Bacillus pumilus: one gene and its partner. The protein of the gene in region 1 interacts with the protein of each later gene in a pairwise test. Links are inferred from orthologs where the notes say so. Each region holds a gene or a part of one and is shown in the gene's direction. Other genes may lie near its edges.

Region 1 (8,456 bases):
CTAAACCCTGAAAGGATGAACAAACATGAACCAATTGATTCTCGCATCGCAATCACCTAGAAGAAAAGAATTGCTTGATCTAGCAGGGTTTTCTTATGACATTCAAGCAAGTCATTTAAAAGAAGAAATTAATCGAAACCTTTCCCCTGCTGAGAACGTCCAATGGTTGGCAGAACAAAAAGCAAATGATATTCAAAGATTAAATCCCAAAGCTGTGGTCATTGGTGCAGATACAATTGTTGCAATTGACGGCAAATGTCTTGGGAAACCAAAAGATAAGAAAGAAGCGGCTTTTATGCTTCAATTATTATCAGGAAAGACACATCAAGTCTTGACGGGTGTCACGGTTCAGTCAGAGAATAGAAAAGAAACATTTTATGAACAGACAGAAGTGACATTTTGGACGCTGACTCAAAATGAAATAGACCGCTATATCGATACGGGCGAACCCCTTGATAAAGCGGGAAGCTATGGCATTCAAGGGAAAGGCGCACTGTTTGTTCAAAAAATAGATGGTGATTATTTTTCCGTTGTCGGTCTACCTATTGCGAAAACAGTCAGAGTGCTTGAAACCTTTGGAATCACCCCTTTTTGAAGACAGGAAGGAATTCTAAAAGGAGTGGTCATCCTGAACGATTTCCCTATGCTGCTAAAGCATCTCCCTCATGATGAAAAACCGAGAGAACGATTTATCAAATACGGGCCCAGCAGTTTGTCAAATCATGAACTTGTTGCGATTCTTCTAAGAACAGGCACGAAAAAAGAATCAGTTCTCCAAATTTCTGCAAGACTTCTGCAAACATTTGGCGGTCTTCGCTCTGTAAAAGAAGCCTCAATTGAAGAAATGTCGAAGATTAGAGGAGTTGGAAAGGCGAAGGCGATTTCTCTTTTAGCTGCTTTAGAACTCGGCACTAGATTACACCATCAAACGACGGATAACCGCTATGTGATCCGCACACCAGAAGACGGAGCGAACTTTGTGATGGAAGATATGAGATTTTTGACACAGGAAAATTTCGTTTGTCTTTATCTCAATACAAAAAATCAAGTTCTTCATAAACATACCGTGTTTATTGGAAGCCTGAATTCATCGATCGTTCACCCGCGTGAAATTTTCAAAGAAGCCTTTAAACGATCGGCCGCTTCATTTATATGTGTGCACAACCATCCATCTGGAGATCCGACGCCCAGCAGGGAAGATATTGAAGTTACACAGCGACTTTTTGAATGTGGAAAGCTGATTGGAATACAGCTGCTTGATCATCTGGTCATAGGTGATCAAAAATTTGTGAGTTTGAAGGAAAAAGGGTATTTGTAACACTTTTTTTTTCAATGTTTTACGATATAATAGAGTTTATGAGTTTTTCCCTAAAGGGAATTTTGGTTTAAGAAAGGAAGATACATACATATGTTTGGAATTGGTACAAAAGACCTTGGAATAGATCTTGGAACAGCGAACACGCTTGTTTTTATTAAAGGAAAAGGCATTGTTGTAAGAGAACCTTCGGTCGTAGCTTTGGAAACTGATACGAAGTCTATAGTGGCGGTTGGAAATGACGCGAGAAACATGATTGGCCGTACACCTGGTAATATTGTGGCACTTCGCCCAATGAAAGACGGAGTCATTGCAGATTACGAGACGACAGCAACAATGATGAAATATTACATTAATCAAGCATTAAAAGGCAAAGGGCTTTTTGCTCGTAAACCTTACGTGATGGTATGTGTACCATCTGGTATTACAGCTGTAGAAGAGCGTGCAGTTATTGATGCAACAAGACAAGCTGGTGCACGTGACGCATACCCGATTGAAGAGCCATTTGCTGCGGCGATCGGTGCTAACCTGCCTGTATGGGAGCCAACAGGAAGTATGGTTGTTGACATTGGCGGCGGTACAACAGAGGTAGCCATTATTTCTCTTGGCGGTATTGTGACATCACAATCAATCCGCGTGGCAGGAGATGAAATGGATGATGCGATCAGCAGCTACATCCGTAAAACGTATAACCTGATGATCGGTGATCGTACGTCAGAAGCTATTAAAATGGAAATTGGTTCTGCGCAGCCTGATGTACATGATGAAATGGATATTCGGGGCCGTGACCTTTTAACTGGTCTGCCAAAAACAATCTCGATTACAGCAGATGAGATTGCAAAAGCGCTTCGCGATACAGTGGAAACAATTGTTGATGCGGTGAAAATGACACTTGAAAAAACTCCGCCTGAGCTGGCAGCAGATATTATGGACCGTGGAATCGTCTTAACTGGCGGCGGTGCATTGCTTCGTAATCTTGACAAAGTCATTAGTGATGAAACGAAGATGCCAGTCATTATTGCTGAAGACCCGCTTGACTGTGTGGCAATCGGAACAGGAAAAGCACTAGAGCATATTCATTTGTTCAAAGGAAAATCAAAAGATAATCGATAATCGGGCGTAAATAAAGAGGTGTAAGACATGCCGCAGTTTTTTATGAATAAAAGATTAATGTTGCTCCTTGTCTGTGTCATCGTACTGGTGGCCATGATTGGTTTTTCAGTGAAAAGCGGCAGAGGTGCTTCATGGCCGGAAAAATTAGTGGGGGATACGACAGGCTTTTTTCAAGGTGTCTTTCATAAACCATCACAATTTATCGCCGGTATTTATGGGAACGTACAAGATTTAAAGAACACATACGATGAAAACGAACGTCTTCGAAAAAAACTTGATGGACAAACCCAATATGAGGCGAAACTTCAAGAACTAGAAGATGAGAACAAAAAGCTTCGCAAGCAGCTCGGTTATGTGAACTCTATTCGTGATTATACGCCAATTCTATCAACGGTTATCGCTAGAAACCCGTCCCTTTGGGATAGCTTTGTCATGATTGATAAAGGGAAAAAACAAGGCGTTGACAAAGATATGGCGGTCACAAATGAGAGTGGTGCGTTAATTGGGAAAATTGAAAGTGATAAGCTCAACAATTTTACTTCGACTGTAAGGTTGCTAAGCTCTACTGACCAAAATAATAGAATTTCAACGAAAATTTTTGCGAAAAAGGGCAAAGAAGAACTCAACGGAATTATTAACGGCTATGACAGTAAGAAAAAAATGCTGACAATGAATATTCTGAAATCTGATGCAGATGGAGATGTCAAAAAAGGAGATCTTGTTGAAACATCTGGAGCAGGGGGCGTATTCCCTCAAGGCTTGACGATTGGTAAGGTGAGTGAAATCGAGCCAGATCATTACGGCCTGACAAAAATCATTTATGTAGAACCAGCGGCTGAACTCAACAATTTAGACCGCGTGATTGTGGTGAATCGCAGCTCAAGTACGGCAGATGCATCTGAATTGACGAAGGAGGAAGGATCGTGAGACGTTTCCTTCTTGCTTTCGTCATGTTGTTTATCTTCGTATTTGACAGTATTTTTGTCGATCTAGTGAAGCTCCCATTTGTTTCAGACAATCAAATTTTAGCTCCTCATTTCATCTTACTCGCACTTGTATTTATGACGGCTTTTGTGAATCAAAAATATGGTGTGATTTTCGGTTTTATCTTTGGACTTTTATATGATATTTCGTATACAGGCATACTTGGTGTTCATATGTTTGGCTTTGGAGCGCTCTGCTATTTGCTAGCGAAAGCCTTTAAAGTTTTGCAAACAAATATGTTAGTGGTCGTCTTTCTGTCGATTATTGCTGTTTCCGTGATGGAGTTTTATGTATACGGCGTTCAAGCGACAATTCAACCAGGTATTATGCCGTTTAATACGTATGTCATCGAACGCTTTATTCCAACGATTCTTTTAAATACTGCTGCGTCTCTCATACTTGTTGTGCCGCTTAGGCTCTTTTTCATCAATATGAAACAAGGACTGATCGACGAATAAAAGCAGGAGTTTGTCCAAATACGGCGAAATGAGTATGTTGTTGAGGTGAGCATCTTGAAAACTCAAAAACAGCAATATGTGACAATAAAAGGTACAAAAAACGGATTAACATTACAGTTAAATGATGACTGTTCGTTTGATGACCTTCTTTCTGGCTTGCGAGAGGTTCTTTTACTTGAGCAATATACAGATGGAAGGGAAGGTCATAAGGTTAATGTGCATATTAAGCTTGGTTTTCGGTATTTAACAGAGGATCAGGAAATGCGTTTGACTGAAGCAGTCTCTGAAAATGAACATCTCGTCATTCACTCTATTGAAAGTGACGTCATGTCAACTGAAGAGGCGAGACGATTAAAAGCAGAGGCCGAAATTACCTCTGTAGCCAAAATTGTGCGCTCTGGACAGGTACTGTATGTTGAAGGAGATCTCTTATTAGTAGGAGATGTCAATCCTGGCGGAACGATTCGTGCAGGGGGAAATATTTTTGTGCTCGGCGCTTTAAAAGGCGTGGCACATGCTGGATGTAATGGGAATAAACAAGCTGTCATTGCGGCATCTCGTATGATTCCAACACAGCTTCGCATCGCACAAGTGTTTAACCGTGCACCAGATCAAAAAGAAGATGGAAATGAAATGGAATGTGCTTATTTAGATATAGATGGCAACATGATCATTGAACGCCTGCAGCAATTGGCTCATATAAGACCTAATCTGACAAGGCTTGAGGGAGGAATGTGAAATTGGGCGAGGCTATTGTGATTACCTCAGGAAAAGGCGGCGTTGGCAAAACAACAACATCTGCAAACTTAGGCACAGCACTAGCAATTCAAGGGAAAAAGGTGTGTCTAGTTGATACCGATATTGGCCTTCGGAATTTAGATGTCGTGATGGGGCTTGAGAACCGCATTATTTATGATCTAGTCGATGTAGTAGAAGGAAGATGTAAAATTCACCAAGCGCTTGTAAAAGATAAGCGTTTCGAGGATCTTTTGTATCTTTTACCCGCTGCTCAAACAAGCGATAAAACGGCTGTAGAACCAGAGCAGATCAAAGAATTAATTCAATCATTGAAACAAGACTTTGATTATGTCGTCATTGATTGCCCTGCTGGAATTGAGCAAGGCTTTAAAAATGCTGTATCTGGTGCAGATAAGGCAATTGTCGTGACGACGCCTGAGATCTCAGCTGTAAGAGATGCCGACCGTATCATCGGCTTGTTAGAACAAGAAGATATCGAACCACCTCGTTTGATTGTCAACCGTATTCGTACACACATGGCGAAAAGTGGCGATTCAATGGATGTGGATGAAGTTGTCCATCACTTATCGATTGATCTTCTTGGCATTGTCGCTGATGATGATGACGTGATTAAGGCTTCAAACAATGGTGAACCGATTGTCATGGATGCTAAAAATAAAGTCTCGATTGCGTATCGTAATATCGCCCGCCGCGTACTAGGCGAATCTGTTCCACTTCAATCATTTGAAGATGAAAACAAAGGAATGTTTGCGAAGCTGAAAGCATTTTTTGGTGTAAGAGCTTAATAAGCATTCAGGTAAAATGAGACCGATTCGATCAGAATCGGTCTTTTTGTTGCATATCAGATGAGGTCACCACATAAAATGTACAAACTGTTTGTATGTAAAGGGTGATCTCATGAAAAGTGTGGACGAGTACCGAAAGAAAATCGCGCAGCGCCGCAAAACGAAGCAGTCAGCTGCTCCATCTAAGAAGACGACTTTCAAGAAAAAAGAGGATATCCCTCCATGGGTCATGCTGACAGAGGAAGAAAAGCATTCAGGGTCGTCTTCCTTTGAATCGTCGTCTCATCAGCCGAAGAAATATCAGCATCCGCTATTTAACCCCAATGCCTTTGTGCTGAAATGTTTATTATCTGCGTCTCTTGTGTTGATTGTAGCCATTTCATTTAAAGGTCAGGCAGGGCCGTTTCAGCAGCTGAAGCCGATCATTACGCAGACCTTTGAGCAAGATTTTCAATTTGCTGCTGCCAATCGCTGGTTTGAGAAAACAGTTGGAAACCCCCTTGCCTTTTTAACCGACAAAAAGGAAGACCAAAAAGATGTACAAGCGAACCAAGAACTGGCCGTACCTGCTTCTGGAAAAGTACAGGAATCCTTTACGCAAAATGGAGCAGGTGTCAAAATCGAAACATCGGCTGAAGCGATTGACAGTATGAAGGAAGGCTATGTAGTAGAAGTGAAAAAGAAAAGTGACACAGGGCTGACAGTGGTCGTGCAGCATGCGGATAACAGCTATAGCTGGTACGGTCAATTAAAGGAAGCCAATGTGGCCTTATACGATTTTGTCGACAAGGGTGAGAAAATTGGCCAGATCTCACTTGATGATCAAGGAAAGGGCACATATTACTTTGCCATTAAGCAAAATGAACAGTTTATCGATCCTATTCAGGTGATGACCTTTGAATAGATGGCTGGTCATGCTGACGAAAATTCACATTCATCCGCTGCTGTGGATTGTGATGGCGTTTGCGATCCTCTCTGGTCAAATCAAGCCGCTGCTTTGTCTGCTCATTATCGTCTTTGTCCATGAGCTTGGACATGCAGCGGCTGCTTGCTATTATCATTGGCGCATTCGGCGGATTTTTCTACTCCCGTTTGGCGGAGCGGTAGAAGTAGAAGAGCATGGGAACCGCCCGCTAAAGGAAGAGCTGGCGGTCATTTTATGCGGGCCGCTCCAGCATGTACCGCTCCAGCTTATGGCGTGGTTTTTCATGGAAGCTTCTCTTATTTCACACGACATTTTTACGATGTTCACTTTTTATAATATGGCGATTTTCCTTGTGAATCTTTTGCCGATTTGGCCGCTAGATGGCGGGAAATTATTCTTTTTGCTCTTATCAGCATATTACCCTTTCCAACGTGCACATGCCCTTGCCATAAAAGGCTCCCTTGTCTTTTTTAGTCTGTTGACAGGCGGATTACTTTTGTTTGCGCCGCTTCAATTCAACGGCTGGGTGCTGCTCACCTTTTTAGCCTATTCACTCGTGATGGAGTACCGGCAGCGGCATTATGTCAGGGTTCGTTTTTTACTAGAACGTTATTACGGTAAAAAAGAGCAAAAGGTAGAAAAGCTGATTCCGCTGAGAGCGAGCGCTGAGGAAAAAGTATATGAAGTCATGGCGCGATTCCAAAGAGGCTGTAAGCATCCGATTATTATTGAAAGAGATGGCGTGAAAATGAGCCAGCTTGACGAAAATGAACTGCTTCATGCATATTTTTCAGATCGAAGAACTACCTCCTCCATGGAAGAGCTTCTTTTGCCGTACTAGTGATGAAAATACGTTGACATTCTGCGTCTAATTTGATATATTTTTTAATGTTATGGATATGTAGCACCCGTGCTACAACCGCGCGAAGCAGGTGTAAAGAGCCTAAGGCCCCCTGTATTCGGCGAGTCTGAGTTTATTAGGAGGTGCAGAGATGTACGCAATTATCGAAACTGGTGGTAAACAAGTAAAAGTTGAAGAAGGTCAAACTGTTTATGTTGAAAAACTAGCTGCTGAAGCAGGTGAAACAGTAACTTTTGAAAACGTATTGTTTGTCGGCGGAGACACTGTCAAAGTGGGTAACCCTTCAGTTGCTGGAGCAACAGTAACGGCTAAAGTTGAAAAACAAGGTCGCGGTAAGAAAATTACTGTGTTCAAGTACAAACCGAAGAAAAACAACCACAAGAAACAAGGTCATCGTCAACCTTACACTAAAGTTGTTATCGAAAAAATCAACGCTTAAGGCGTGTGAGTGATATGATCAAAGCAACCATTACTCGGTCGGCAGCAGATGAAAGCATTACGTCTTTTCAGATGACTGGACATGCCGAGTTTGCTGAAAAAGGTCAGGATCTCGTTTGTGCAGGAGTATCTGCTGTTGTTTTCGGCTCAGTCAATTCAATTATTGCACTGACAGGATTGGACCCTCTGCTTGATATTGGCGAGGAAGGCGGCTATTTCTCTTTTGAATTGCCGGCTGATACAGATCCAGTATCCTTTGAAAAAGCCCAGCTGCTTTTAGAAGGCATGGTCGTTTCCTTAGAAACAATCGAACGAGATTATCACGATTATGTGAGAATATCTACAAAAAAATAGGAGGTGAACTTCATGCTTAGATTAGATCTTCAATTTTTCGCATCTAAAAAAGGGGTAGGTTCTACAAAGAACGGACGTGACTCTGAGTCTAAACGTTTAGGCGCTAAACGTGCTGATGGTCAATTCGTAACTGGTGGTTCTATCCTTTATCGTCAACGTGGAACGAAAATCTATCCAGGTGAAAACGTTGGACGCGGAGGCGACGACACTCTTTTCGCTAAAATCGACGGAACAGTTAAATTCGAACGTTTCGGTCGTGACCGTAAAAAAGTGAGCGTATATCCTGCGGCACAATAATTGCTAAAAACTCCGGTCATTGACTGGAGTTTTTTTCACTTTTTACAAGTAGTATCGAAGATGAAAAAGAGATGCACTCCATCAATATCAAAGAACGTTTGCTGACTTTGCCTCATTTTCTCCTATAGATCAGAAAAAACAACCTTTCCTCACATAACTAGTGTTT
Region 2 (7,174 bases), 860 kb from region 1 along the record:
ATACATCCTATCGACATTAACAATCAATTTGAAGATATATATGTCAAACAATTAGGGTTAGACCGCTATGGCTTATATAGAGGCGAAGAGGAACTGTTATTATTCTCAGGGCTGCTGAACTTAGATGAGATCAATCGGAATTATAAAATGGATTTGAAGATTCATGGGGCAGATAGAAGATTTGTAGACATCTCCTTTATCAAATATAGTCCCTTCAACTTTGTCGTTACGTATGATTGCCAAAATAAAGAACTAAATGTAAGGAAAATTTTGTTTGATGTGATGCAGGAACATAAAGATATTGAAGTGACTGTGAATAATCGTAATCAAATCAAAATTTTAAATAAGGTGACTGAGCAAAAGAAAATCGTCAACTTTAGACTTGTTCCAAGATATCAGCCGCTCAAGGTTTTTGGTAAAGATACATTAGAGCAATTCAAAGAAGATAATATCATTAATATTTTGGTGATTAATAAACAAAGGTATTACATTTATGTAAGAACGAATGGTGTTTACTTAGTAAGAGGAAACCCTTATCTTGTTACAAAACATACATCAAGACTACGTATTTTTAGTTTGTTTAATAGCTTTTATGTTTATGGAAGGCTGACACATTACGCGTATAATTCAGACCAAAAATATGAATATCTGTACATTAGAAATTCTGATTACCAAGTGGCGAAATTTATAAGACCATTTAGAAAGATCAAATTCCTAAAAAGGTATGGTTTCTTTAAAATTTCGTTAAATGATCTTGATTTAGACAGCAGAATCCACAATAACTTGTTCGTAGGAAATGATCACCGAATTATCCATAGTTTAAGGTTGAAAAAGAGGGATAAGAAGGTCAAAACATATATCACGAAAAAGAATGGGGACAAGCTGCAAGTCCTAAGAACCAATCTATTTGGAAATGTGACATCAACCATTATTCCTTATTCACAGGAATATTCTTTATTTAGTAAAGTGAAAATAAAAATAGCGAGTATCCTATCATCATTCTATAAAGACAAAAAGTATCGTGTGAATTTGTTTTTTGAGAAAAAGAGTGATAAAGCAGATGAATCAGCTATTAGAGTGTATGACTATGTACAGGAAAATTGTCAAACAGACTCAAAAAATTACTTTATTCTTAATAAGAAATCAAACGCATATCCAGCATTGAAAGCGAAATATGGAAAGGGTATCATACCGAAATACAGTCTCAGACATTATTTAAGTATATTTAATGCCAGTTATTTTATATCAAGTGAATTATCTAACCATGTTCTGAATGATAGGTTGTATATTGACCATCTCAGAGAGAGAATCATGAGTGTCCCACTCGTCTTTTTACAGCATGGCATTATGTTTGCTAAACCGGTTGATAATCCAATGGCCTTTGGATTCCATAAAGACAAGAATCAATACAATATTTATAAATCAGTCATCAGCTCTGAATTAGAGGCCGGTGAATTTTATAAAATGAACTATGATCGTGAGGATTTGATTTTGACAGGTCTGGCAACCTTTGATCATGCCAAATTAGTAGATGGTGCAGATAAGATCGCCTTTATGCCAACTTACCGATATTGGGAAGAGGGACTTATTTATACGAATAGAATTGAAGAAACATCTTACTATAGAGTTCTAATCAAAATCATCAAAAGCTTTGAAGAAGCAGGTCTTCTTGATCGTCTGTTAATTGTACCGCATAACAAATTTTCACAGTACGTTTATCAAAATCTGCCTCAGTATAAACATATTATTTCTGATAACCCATCGGAAGCGCTAAAAGTGTCAAAAGTGTTTATTACTGATTATTCATCTGCTATTTATGATGCACAATATAGAGGTGCCTACCCTATTTTTTATTGGGAAGAAAAAGATTACTTGATTAGACAGTATAAGGCGATTCCTCCTGTAAACGATGAAAATGCACCAGGACCGATAGCATATAATACACAAGAGCTGATTCGAATCGTGAAACATGCGATCGATTGTCAGTATGTTGTGGAAGATGAATATAAAGAAAAATACCTGAAAATCAACAGCTTTAACGATAATCAGAATACGAAAAGAATTACGGATTTCTTAAAAGAACACCAAATTATCTAATATGTGAGGACCCCCTGAATCAACGATTGAAAGGATTCAGGGGGTTTTTGTCTTCTAGTTTGACGTGCATGACTTTTGTTATAAGATGAAATGTGCATCGTTATCTGTTACAATTATGAGCGGTGCTTTTTAAAAAAGTAATCCCAAAAACTTATATCTAAGGAAGATTAGAATGAACGCAATGTTGACGATATTAAAGGAGCAAATCAGCTCATTTCCGCTGATTATGCGACTTGCTGTTTATGAAACAAAATCAAAATATCAGATGAATTATTTAGGTGTTTTATGGCAGTTTTTAAATCCATTGATTCAAATGCTGGCTTACTGGTTTGTTTTTGGTCTGGGAATTCGCGGAGGACAGCCAATTGTCATTGGAGGGATGGAAGTTCCGTTTATCATTTGGATGCTGGCTGGATTAATCCCTTGGTTCTTCATTAGTCCGACGATACTTGATGGATCAAACAGTGTGTTTAAACGTATTAATATGGTATCGAAAATGAATTTCCCGATTAGTGCGCTGCCGTCTGTAGTGATTATGTCCAACTTGTTCAGCTACTTTGTCATGATGGGTGTCTATCTGATTGTGCTGATTTCCTATGGCATATATCCTGATGCGCATTGGCTACAATATATATACTATCTTATTTGTATGATCGCGTTTATGTTTTCGTTTAGTTTGTTTAATTCCACGATTAGCGTACTCGTGAGAGACTATCAATTTCTTTTACAATCAGTGACACGTTTACTTTTCTTTTTGCTGCCGATTTTTTGGAATATCTCAGAGAAGCTCACTGGAGACAAAGCATGGATCGGGGATATACTAAAATTGAATCCTCTTTTCTACATTATTGATGGTTTTAGAAATAGCTTGTTAAAGGGAGAATGGTTCTTCCATGATGTGAAATATACGCTTTATTTTTGGCTGATCACGCTACTTCTTTTAACAGTCGGTTCATTGCTTCATATGAAATTTAGGGATAAATTTGTCGATTTTCTTTAAAAAGTAAGGAGATTATACGATGAAACTAAAGGTTTCGTTTCGAAACGTATCCAAGCAATACGTCCTATATAAAAAGCAGTCAGATAAGATTAAAGGGCTGTTTTTTCCTAATAAAAATGAAAAAGGTTTCTTTGCTGTTCGTGATGTGTCCTTTGATGTATATGAAGGCGAGACGATTGGTTTTGTAGGGATCAACGGATCTGGAAAATCAACGATGTCGAATCTTCTTGCGAAAATCATTCCACCGACAAGTGGTGAAGTTGATATGGACGGTCAGCCTTCGTTAATTGCCATTGCGGCAGGGCTAAACAACCAATTAAGCGGGAAAGACAACATTCGCCTCAAGTGTTTGATGATGGGGCTGACGAATAAAGAGATAGACGAACTATATGAAAAAATCGTAGAGTTTGCGGATATTGGTGACTTTATTGATCAGCCTGTGAAAAGCTATTCAAGCGGAATGAAGTCACGTCTTGGCTTCGCCATTTCAGCGCATATCGATCCAGATATCTTGATTATTGATGAAGCGTTGTCTGTTGGTGACCAAACCTTCTATCAAAAATGCGTGGATCGAATCACAGAATTTAAAGAACAAGGGAAGACGATCTTTTTTGTCAGCCATTCCATTAGCCAAATTCAAAAAATCTGTGACCGAGTGGCTTGGATGCATTATGGTGAGCTTCGTATGTTTGATGAGACGAAGAAGGTCGTGAAAGAGTATAAGGAGTTTGTTGAATGGTTTAACAAGCTTTCTAAAAAAGAAAAAAAAGAATATCAATTGAAACACAAAGAAGGTCGCAAAGGTGTACAAAAAAAGACAGAGAAGGTGTCTCGATATGATGAGAACGGAAAACGACGTTCCTTTTTTGGACCAGCCTTTCAAGTGACGATAATAGCAGTTTTAACGATTTTACTTGCCTTATCGATGTTTTCGGATCGTCCACTTCGTACACTGGCGACGTTTGGCGCCATCCCAGCAGATAAGACAGAATCGCCTCAGTCAAAGAACCAGCTAACGAAAGGGGCGCCTGATATGAAAAAGGTGGATCGACAGACGCTTGTCACGGCAGATCCACTCACGGTGTACAAAGATCAAGCCATGAAAAAGAAGGTAGGTGTCACTTTGCCATTCGGACAAGAAGTACAAGCTGTCGCTGAAAATAAACAAACCGTTCAAATCAAAACAGCATCAGAGACGTATTTTGTCAAACCTGAAGGGCTTCAACATGCAGAGGAATTAAAGTCTTTATCCATTGGACCTGGACAGTTCAACTCGTATGTATCGCCCGCATCTGCTGGCTCGTATGAGTATTTACTTTCTTTCCTCGGAAAAGAAGAATCGGTGCTTAAGCAAAAAATGCAGACGCTGAGCTCGATCAAAAGTGATCAAGGCGGTACGATCGAGCGATTGACCACAGAGAAAACTGACTATGTCATTCAAAATGGTCAAGCAAATGCTATTGTCTTTCATGAGGTGATGCCGATCTCTCCTTCGACACTTGGACTGACAGAACAGAAGGTTTGGATGAATGAGAAACAAACGAAATTCGCAGTAAAGGGCGAAAGCAATCTGTTTGTCATTGATAATGAACAGCATACACTGACGATTTCAGTGATGAAATAAAAAGCTGCCGATTAAGGCAGCTTCAGCGTGTAGACAAACCCTCGCATTCGTTGTCAGGTCTGCGCGCTGGTGCTCACGAATATTCAATTCGCTCCGCGCCAGTGCTCGCCCTTCCTAGACTTCAAAGGTTTTCTATCACGCTGAAAAGAAGACAAAGTGCTAAAATAAAAATCATTTTAGCACTTTGTCAACAATCTAAAGCTGCCGATTCCGGCAGCTTTTTTTAATTCGCTTCTTCTTTTTCGAGAAGCTGTTTCATAAATGGAATGAGTTTCTTTTTTAGATCCTCATCTTGAAGGGCAAACTCGAGAGTCGTCTCGATGAATCCTTGCTTCTCACCAACATCGTATCGTTTTCCTTCAAAATCATAGGCGAATACACGCTGGATATCATTCAGCTTTTGGATGGCATCTGTCAGTTGAATTTCCCCGCCTGCACCAATTTCTTGCTGATCAAGGTACATAAAAATCTCTGGTGTGAAAATGTATCGTCCTAAGATGGCTAGATTGGATGGTGCTGTACCTTGCGGCGGCTTTTCTACAAAGTTTTTCACTTGGTAGCGGCGTCCTTCTTGTGTAAGAGGGTCGATGATCCCGTAGCGATGCGTATCGCTGTCTGCTACCTGCTGAACACCGATCACAGATGAAAGGGTCTTTTCGTATTCATCCATCAGCTGGCGAAGCCCAGGTGTTTGAGCTTGAACAATATCATCGCCTAATAAAACGGCGAATGGCTCATCACCGATAAAATTGCGTGCGCACCAAACAGCGTGTCCAAGTCCTTTAGGTTCCTTTTGACGTATGTAATGAATGTCAGCAATGTTAGAGGATTTTCTCACCTTCTCTAGAAGCTCGCTCTTCCCTTTTTCCTCTAGGTTGCGCTCTAGCTCTGGTGCAAAATCAAAATGATCCTCAATGGCTCTTTTTCCTTTTCCAGTGACGATAATAATGTCTTCAATTCCTGATTCAACAGCTTCTTCAATAATATATTGAATGGTTGGTTTATCAACGATTGGCAGCATTTCTTTAGGCATAGCTTTTGTTGCAGGGAGGAAACGTGTCCCAAGACCTGCAGCTGGTATAATGGCTTTACGTACTTTTTTCAATGAACTTTGCACCTTCCTTACATAGATAACCGATTTAATCACTCAATGTTTGTTCTTGGTCGTCTGTTTAAAGTGTAACTTACAAATCATAGGAAAGACAAATGATTTCACTAAAATGAATTTTAGATAATTCATATTTTATATGTTAAATGTAAAGGAAAGAGAAATTTAACGTTAATTCAATGTAAATTTCTTTTTTTATACCATTAAATTTATCCTCCAAATTGTGTATAATTGAAAGTACTATACTAGGAAAGAGGATTAAACAAGTGAAAAAACTAAATGTAATGACTATTTTCGGTACTAGACCTGAAGCGATCAAAATGGCACCACTTGTCCTTGAATTAAATAAACATCCACTGATAAATTCGATTGTCACTGTGACAGCCCAGCACAGAGAAATGCTTGATCAAGTTCTTGAGGCTTTTTCAATTACGCCAGATCATGATTTAAACATCATGAAGCAGCGCCAGACATTATCTGAAATCACATCAAATGCACTGTTAAAGCTAGACCAATTATTCCAAGAAGAAAAACCTGATATTGTCCTTGTCCATGGGGATACTACAACAACCTTTGCAGGAAGCTTGGCAGCATTTTATCACCAAATTTCAGTTGGGCACGTCGAAGCAGGATTGAGAACACACAATAAGTATTCGCCGTTCCCAGAGGAATTGAACCGTCAAATGACAGGCATTATTGCCGATATTCATTTCTCTCCTACAGAGGAAGCGAAGCAGAATCTTTTAATTGAAAATAAAAAAGAAGAGACCATTTGTGTGACAGGGAATACAGCGATTGATGCCCTGCAAACTACAGTTACTGAGCATTATCAGCACCCTATTTTAGAGAAAATAGGCACGGATAAAATGATTTTGTTAACGGCCCACCGCAGAGAGAATCTCGGCCAGCCGATGAAAAATATGTTTAGAGCCATTAGACGTGTTGTAGAAGAGTTTGAAGATGTTCAGGTCGTTTATCCTGTTCATTTAAACCCTGCCGTACGTGATGCAGCTCAGACAGAATTTAGCGGTCTCGATCGTGTACACTTAATTGAACCGCTTGAAGTCGTTGATTTCCATAACTTTGCTGCCGCTTCGCACTTTATCTTAACGGATTCTGGCGGTGTACAAGAGGAGGCGCCTTCTCTAGGGAAGCCAGTTTTAGTGCTCCGTGATACAACAGAACGTCCAGAAGGCGTGAAAGCAGGCACACTTAAGCTTGCAGGTACGGATGAAGAGACCATTTACAAAATGGCTAAAGAGCTGCTAGTAGATCAGAAGGAGTATGACAGCATGTCTAAGGCGTCTAACCCTTATGGTGACGGACAAGCATCGAGACGAATTGT

Evidence for each region.
Region 2: the proteins of mreD (region 1) and tagH interact in binary tests that used the Bacillus subtilis proteins (3 or more experiments, as listed by UniProt). The link is inferred for Bacillus pumilus from one-to-one orthologs.

What each region holds. Positions count from the first base shown.
Region 1 is NZ_LT906438.1:2,477,324-2,485,779, reverse strand. Bases 2,154-5,110 are described here. They hold mreD (rod shape-determining protein MreD), read left to right. Parts: upstream 2,154-3,351; coding sequence 3,352-3,870; downstream 3,871-5,110. Other genes in these bases: minD (septum site-determining protein MinD), read left to right, coding at 4,611-5,110; minC (septum site-determining protein MinC), read left to right, coding at 3,925-4,608; mreC (rod shape-determining protein MreC), read left to right, coding at 2,456-3,355; CKW02_RS12810 (rod shape-determining protein), read left to right, coding at 2,154-2,428. In the rest of the region: CKW02_RS12820 (Maf family protein), read left to right, coding at 26-595; RadC family protein, read left to right, coding at 644-1,318; more of CKW02_RS12810, read left to right, coding at 1,409-2,153; more of minD, read left to right, coding at 5,111-5,414; CKW02_RS12785 (M23 family metallopeptidase), read left to right, coding at 5,527-6,318; CKW02_RS12780 (M50 family metallopeptidase), read left to right, coding at 6,311-7,180; rplU (50S ribosomal protein L21), read left to right, coding at 7,332-7,640; CKW02_RS12770 (ribosomal-processing cysteine protease Prp), read left to right, coding at 7,655-7,993; rpmA (50S ribosomal protein L27), read left to right, coding at 8,006-8,290. UniProt on the Bacillus subtilis protein: Involved in formation of the rod shape of the cell. May also contribute to regulation of formation of penicillin-binding proteins.
Region 2 is NZ_LT906438.1:3,338,423-3,345,596, reverse strand. What follows is about bases 2,512-5,418. They hold tagH (teichoic acids export ABC transporter ATP-binding subunit TagH), read left to right. Parts: upstream 2,512-3,116; coding sequence 3,117-4,721; downstream 4,722-5,418. Other genes in these bases: galU (UTP--glucose-1-phosphate uridylyltransferase GalU), read right to left, coding at 4,945-5,418; CKW02_RS17510 (ABC transporter permease), read left to right, coding at 2,512-3,097. In the rest of the region: CKW02_RS17515 (CDP-glycerol glycerophosphotransferase family protein), read left to right, coding at 1-2,097; more of CKW02_RS17510, read left to right, coding at 2,270-2,511; more of galU, read right to left, coding at 5,419-5,826; wecB (non-hydrolyzing UDP-N-acetylglucosamine 2-epimerase), read left to right, coding at 6,096-7,174.